DNA from 2 places in the Gracilibacillus thailandensis genome. Region 1 is predicted to be linked to the other one. Evidence: riboswitches for the same ligand, from Rfam matches in the RefSeq annotation. Region 1 holds a riboswitch; the other holds the start of a gene.

Region 1 (3,748 bases):
CTTCATCTTCCCCAACGACAACAAAGTCTGCTTTTACTTCTTTAATCATGGTACCAAGCTTAAATTCAATACCACGGTATTCTAATGACTCTTTCGCATAGCTTAATAGCTCTTCATCAAAGCCTGGTAGAATGGTTGGCATTGCTTCAACATCTATGATCTTTACGTCTTGACGCGGGATATCATATTTTTTACATAATAGCGGTATTCGTTCTGCTAACTCACCTAAAAATTCGATACCGGTGAAACCAGCACCACCTACAACGATCGTTAGCATACTTGAATCAGGATTTTTTTCATTTCGATAACGAGCAAACTGATATTCAATATGATCTCTAATCATACGACTCGTGTCGACACTCTGAATCGAAAAAGCATGCTCTTCCATACCAGGAATACCAAATGTGGCTTTTTCGAAACCTAGTCCAATCACTAAGTAATCATAACTAATTTCGCCATTTTCTAGTTGAACTGTTTTGGATTCTTTGTTAATTTTCACCACTGCATCATGTACAAAATTAACGCGGCGAGTATTGATGACATCGGAAATCATAATTCGAGAGCGATTAACATCAATTGTTCCTGCAGCTACTTCATGCAACCATGTTGTTTGATAATGATAATTGTGTTTGTTGACTAATGTAATATCTGCTTCTTCTGGTGCAAATTGTTGTGTTAAACGTTTGGTTGTCATCATACCTGCATAGCCTGCTCCAAGTACAACTATTTTAGGTCTGTTTCCTATCATCGAATCCTTCCCTTCTTGTTTTAGAGCCATTGTTAACTACGATAGTTTTCACCTTTTAAACGATTTGTATGTATCATATCGATCGCTGTCAGTATATCAAAATTGTCATTTTCAGTCTAATAAACCAGCCCCATCTAAAAACTAATATTTTTTCCAAATCGTAATATGATATATAAGTAAACAATTCGGTGTAAGCGCTAAAAAAGTATTGAAGTCTCTAAAAAAGCTGTGCTACCTATAGTTAAATACTTTCTCAAAAATAAAAAACCCTATTTTGCAGGGTTTTATTATTAGTTTGGTAGCACATTGGACTTGCAGTTATTCTGTTTTAGGAATGCTCGAACTTCTTCTACTGTGTAACCTTTCGCTTTCGCTTTTGCTATCAAGTAAATCCATTCATAATCCACGTTTACTTTTGTTGGCATAAACGTATTCCCCTCCTAAAATACACTACTGTATTTCAGGCAGCTCAGCCATCCGAATACATAAGTATTAATCGGACCTGTAACTTTGCGTCCCTACCTCTCAATAGGTTTGCCTTTTTCTGATTTTATCTATCGAATACAACATACGAATCCATAGTTTGAGTAGCATGCAAGCCATTATATTTTTATCACATGCTTAAATGTTACTATAACTGCAGCTCCTTATTTTTTTATTCGTCGATCAGAACTTAAATTTATATCATTCTAAAAGAACACTACTGCTACATACACCTCCTATAAAACAACAATAGATTTTGACGAATCCATAGTACCTATTATCTAGTATATATTCGATAAACATCGATCATATTCCTGCACATCTATAGATTTTTGAGAAAATCGAACTAGATAAATACTTTGATATATTTTGTAAAGATTTTATTACGCATTCTTTTAAAAGGAATTTAATTAATACTTTCATTTTGGGTACAATTACAATTTTACTGCATAAGCTACAATATAATGAATTATTATATCGTGAATGAGGTGATACTTTGTCTCGTTATTATCGTTACCGTTTACCACCTTGGGCTCGAGAATGGATCTTAATTTGTGAACGATGTACACTTCCAATCGTGATCTTTCAGGGGATACGTACAATATTTATACCAACAACTTTTGACGTGTTATTGTTAGGAATTCTAATTGGTATTCTTATAGCTTTTCAATTAGAATGGATATAATGCTCTAATACGTTTCTTCAAATTGCTCTGACTTTAATGTTTTATAAATAAAATCTTGTAGCTGTAAACCGAATAATAACTTACGATATTCCTGCTCAATTTTGATGGAGCAATTTACATTATTTTTATTTCTCGATGATTGCACACTGGTAAATACTTCATGAAACCAATTTGCCGGAGACAGTAATTGTAATACTAATAAAGATTTTTCATAGTCCGATAAATCAATATAGCGACAATAGATAGAAAATGAATCAGTCACTTTCCCCATATCACAGTCATGAAATTGAAATAAATATTGATAATAATTTGCTAAATCATAAGTTGGAGATGTCATCAATGCATCTTCCCAATTCAAAAAATAGGTGTTTGCTTGTGTGATCACATAGTGAGAAGGTCGGATATTTCCATGACATAAGGTATATTTCATCTCGTTTGTTTCTTCCATTACATCTAAATAAATTTCTTGCCATCTTTCTAGTTGATTAAATATTTGTTCTATATCACGATAATACATGCAAATTTGCAACTCATAAGGCGACATAAAACGCTTTGCTTCAAAATAGCGAACATACTTTAACATTTGGTCCCGATAGCTAGATAATTCTTGCTGAAATTGCTGTTCCATACCTTCTTTGTTTTGTTTCAATGGTGCAATCTGATGATAATCCATCGTTGCAGCATGTAGACGTCCTATAGCATGAATAACTGATGCATATTCATCGATTGGCTGATCCGTATAATCCTGTTCTACCCATGGCATCAGATAATAAATTTGATCTTGATCTCTTACAAATGGTTGATTATTTTTGGCATAATAAATCGGGACAAATCCTAATATCTGTTTTTGTTGTATATATTGTTGAATCGCTTGCCATCTCCCTAAGTCATCTGGATATAACCTTGACTTTTTTAAAGCATACTGTTGTGAGTTTGCCTTTATTTTAAACACTCTTTCTGTCACTTGCTCAATTTCCTCCGGTTGTAATTGATATGCTTCGATTATTTGTGACCACTCCATTTGTCTTCCTCCTTTAAAAAATCAACACGTAACTACTTCAGCATTTACTAAGTCGGAACTCTTCTAAACTCGTAAACAAAAAATCCCTTGACTGGCACCAAGGGATTAAATCTCTAATCTTCTGAGGTTATGGGAATATAAATTAATTGGCCTGCCGTTATATCCTCTTCTTCTAGACGGTTCGTTCTCATAATTTGTCTAGGAGAAACTTGATAACGCTCAGCGATAGTTTGCATCTGATCATCAGGTTGCACAATATATAATTTTAGTCGAGTATAGCTAGCACTTTCTTCACCAGCAAAAATATTCAATAAATAGGATGTGTCATTTGTCCGCTCTTCCCTTGCTTGGACATGTAGTTTGTCTTCTGCATTTTCCTCTTCTTCCTCATCATTTTCTAATACGAAATCATCTTCAGGCTCTCTTACTAAGTTCTCTTCCTGTTCATCTATACTATCTTCTTCTTCAACTGTTTCAGAATCATTTCGAACACTGCTGATATCTACCACTTTTTCCTCTTCTGGCTCATTATCTAACTCTGGTTCTACTTCTAAATGGAATGTATCTTCTTCTTCTTCTAATTCTTCATCCATACGATTTTCTTCAAAAGATGGCAGAGTCTCTTCTTCTTGAATTTCAGCTTCAACTTGTGGTTCTTCAATACCTTGAATAGCTAGGGTTGCTTCTATCGCCATTTCATTAGCAGATTCTAATGTATAATCAAAATGATCTACTTCAATTGAAACATCATCTAATGAAGGGATTCTCTCCATTGGAATCGATACATCAATAAGGAATTTATGGAAAAATT
Region 2 (3,748 bases), on a different contig from region 1:
ATGAGTCACAGGATGTTATGAATATAAGTCAGGGTGGCCGTTTGGAACTAGAAAAGTCTGTTAGCCAAATGAGAATCATCTATCAAATGGTTCAGGACTCTTATCAAAAAGTATCAGGCTTGGATAAGCGTACGGAAGAAATAGATAAAATTGTAATTGTTATTAAAGAGATTGCCGAGCAAACAAACTTACTCGCATTGAATGCCGCCATTGAAGCAGCACGAGCAGGAGAGGCAGGTAAAGGATTTGCTGTTGTCGCTGATGAGGTAAGAAAACTTGCTGAACAAGTAACAGACTCAATTGCTGATATAACTGGACTTGTAGCGAATATTCAGGAGGAATCAGCACAAATGGCTCACTCCTTAGAATCTGGATTTCAAGAAGTGGAAAAAGGTACAGAACAAATGGAGAGAACTGGTGAGACCTTTACAAAAATTAATCAATCCATTACGGATATGGTAGATCGTGTGAAACACATGGTTAAAAGCTTGGAAGAAGTTAATGAAAATAGTGAAGAAATGAATAAATCGGTTGATGAAATTGCAGCTGTAAGTGAACAATCTGCTGCTGCTGTAGAGGAAACAGCAGCCTCAGCGGAGGAAACCAATCATTCAATGGAAGAAGTATCAAAAAGTGCCCGTGAATTAGATGTCTTAGCAGAGGAATTACAAAAAGAAGTTCAAAAGTTTAAAATTGTATAATATTGTTGAGATAGACTTATATGTCTGTCTCTTTTTTTATAATAAAGATATTGACAGATTTCTTAATAACAAGGAAGTTAGATTAAATATTAGAAAAGAAAACGTAATAATGGTATGATTCAATGAGAGATTGATCACATACTAATCTAGACGTAAACTAGCGTATAATGCTATACGAAGTATAAACTTATTGGAGGTTTAATCATGAAGGAGATACAAGCAACAGAATTGGCAAATAAATTAAAAAATGGCGAGAAATTAAATATCATTGATGTACGGGAAGATGATGAAGTGGCACAAGGTATAATTCCGGGAGCAAAGCATATAAGATTAGGAGAAATACCGGACCGTTTAGAAGAATTTAATCAAGACGAACATTATTATATGGTATGTCGTTCTGGAGCTCGAAGTGGAAGAGCAACTGAATATTTAGAGGCTAATGGAATTGAAGCAACCAATATGGAAGGTGGCATGCTTGCTTGGGAGGATGAAACTGAATTACCTGAGTAATGATGCTAAATTGCCTGATAAAATGCTGAGAGTAATCTTTAAAAGGGTTACTCTTTTTTGTTGATCAATACTAAGATGAAAATTATTGTATAATATGAGTAGTAAAGAATACGGTTAAGCCCCTGAATCTATCGTGTTCATTAAAATAATTCTGAATTGTATTGATTATTATTAGATGATTGTAGGAAAATAGATTTATGTTCTGTGCCAGTTATGTTAATTTTTATGATATAATAGTACTAATAGAGAAAGGCAAATCTATTGAAAAATAGAGACGCAAAACCACAGATCTAAAGTGAAAATTCACAATGATGGCTGGGTTACCTGATATAAACAACAGGAAACCTATACATTTTTTGTATAGTGTTTTTTTAATACCTAAATAGAGAGTGAATTGAGCGAGGAGACAAACATATGCGCAATATCATGAGTAAAAAAATATCATTGTTTATATTAATTTTAACTATATCTGTCCTTGCTCAAATATATGCTGTACCATTAATTTTTGGTGTAATCTTATGTTTTGCTCCGATTTTATACTTAGCATCCATTCGGGTATTCGGCTTTCGTTTTGCATTTTTATTAACCATTTGTATGAGTTTACTTACGCATTTTCTTCAGATTGGCAATTCATTTGTCTTCATTAGTATTCTTGAAGTACTGATCATAGGAGTATTTTATTCTAAAAAAGGAAAAGACCTTTTTACCTGGAGTTTTGCTTATTCTATCATTCTATTTATACTATATTTTATGGTGGAATTACTCTTTCCAGAGGTTTTTGCAAGTATGAAGATTTTAACTAACTTTATGATCCTTCAAGTTATTACCGCTACTTTGTTTTCTGCCTTAGTTGCAGATATGTTATGTGATTATCTTCCGCTAATTTCCAAATTAAAAAGCTGGTTTCCTGCACCTAACCAGTTATATTTTGGACAGGTGATTTCTCACATACTAATTTTCTCGGCAGTATTCCCGTTACTCATCATCATTTTAGTTAATGCTAGAGCGATGGAAAATGATATTTATCAAGAGTATTACCTTCAATATCAACAGTTGGAAGAGAGATTACAACGGAAAATAGCAGAAATGGATTCTAATGACATTCAAAATTATGAATTAGACGCTGACTTAGAAAAAGCTAAAATTAAATCGATTTTAGATGAGTTTATCGGCACTTCAAACAAACGAATCTTGATTATGGATCAAGAAAAGCAAATATGGCTTGATACGAATAATCAAAATGAATCAAGTTCTAACCTAGATATGGAGGCTGGGTTTGTCAAAGAGGTTCATCCACATGGTTTTATTTGGCTACCATCTAATCACCAAACTTTATCTGATTGGTATCAAGGCTATTATATCGGGGAAACTGCCTTTTTAAACAAAACAACATTATTAATTATTCCTATTAGTAGTAGTGTACTAGCTTTAGCAACTAACCTTACTGATTACCTATTGTTCGCATTGTTTGTTTTATTCATTGCGTTAGTATTTGGTATGTTAGTGAATCGAATATTATCGAATTCTTTATCACATCTGACACAAATGACGACCGATTTACCAGGCAAGATGAAGCGACAAGAAACCTTTTATTGGAAAGATACGCCGATTGATGAATTTTCAAAATTGGGGCAAAACATTGAAAATGTAGCAAACGAGCTCCAGCAAATGTTTGCCGATGCTAAAAAGAAAAACGACTTACTTACGGCAAGGACCAATCAACTAAAAGAATCAGAGTCAAAACTATATCGATTAGCACACTTTGATACGTTAACAGATTTGCCAAATCGTTATTCATTTCATATTGATTTAACAGAGATGTTAGAGGAGCAAGCGAAGCAAGATCGATTTTCGATTGTATTTATTGATTTGGATAAATTTAAACAAGTCAATGATACACTTGGACATAGTGGAGGAGATTTATTATTAAAATTATTTGCTAAACGGTTAAAGAGATTTGAACGAGGAAAACCTATTACATTTTATCGTTTAGCCGGTGATGAATTTGTGGCAATTGTGGAATTAACAACAGAGGAAGAAGTACAGAGGTTATGCAAACAATTACTTGAAGCCATTATGCAACCGTTAATGATTAATCAAACAGAAATAACGCTGACAGTTAGTATTGGGATAAGCTTTTATCCTGAGAATGGGAAGACTTTAGATGCCTTATTACATCATGCTGATTCGTTAATGTATAAAGAGAAAAAACGTCATCACGATCTAGAAGATTTGACATATGGGGAGGAAAACGATTGAAACCATTCAGAATATGGATAGCGGCAATAAGTATACTGATCTTAGTAGGTTGTCATTCTTCAAGTTTTAAGCCCTTTCAGGAATCATCTCTAAGTAGTGATTTGGTTGAGGTAGAAGAGGAGTCTGCACAAGTGAACGAATTGGTTATTTGGACACATCGTAACGTCTTTGAAGATTCATTACCAGAGTTTTTAGACATGCATCCAGATGTAGATGTCAATATAAAAGTGATTGATGAAAATATTCTGATCAAAGAATATCGACAAGGTATGTTAGCT

Evidence for each region. Region 1 has a riboswitch for cyclic di-GMP ahead of GH715_RS15540 (anti-repressor SinI family protein). Riboswitches for the same ligand answer to the same signal wherever they lie in the genome.
Region 2: it holds a riboswitch for cyclic di-GMP, as region 1 does, so the genes downstream of both, GH715_RS09315 (diguanylate cyclase domain-containing protein) here and GH715_RS15540 (anti-repressor SinI family protein) in region 1, are expected to answer to the same signal.

What each region holds. Positions count from the first base shown of each region.
Region 1 covers NZ_WJID01000055.1:23,130-26,877, forward strand. Annotated here, with positions in the region: gene GH715_RS15535 (NAD(P)/FAD-dependent oxidoreductase) at 1-778, opposite strand, end outside; gene GH715_RS15540 (anti-repressor SinI family protein) at 1,039-1,173, opposite strand; cyclic di-GMP riboswitch class I at 1,209-1,297, opposite strand; gene GH715_RS15545 (hypothetical protein) at 1,728-1,916, shown strand; gene GH715_RS15550 (phosphotransferase) at 1,921-2,937, opposite strand; gene spoVID (stage VI sporulation protein D) at 3,051-3,748, opposite strand, start outside.
Region 2 covers NZ_WJID01000024.1:61,440-65,187, forward strand. Annotated here, with positions in the region: gene GH715_RS09305 (methyl-accepting chemotaxis protein) at 1-701, shown strand, start outside; gene GH715_RS09310 (rhodanese-like domain-containing protein) at 906-1,211, shown strand; cyclic di-GMP riboswitch class I at 1,453-1,539, shown strand; gene GH715_RS09315 (diguanylate cyclase domain-containing protein) at 1,626-3,470, shown strand; gene GH715_RS09320 (ABC transporter substrate-binding protein) at 3,467-3,748, shown strand, end outside.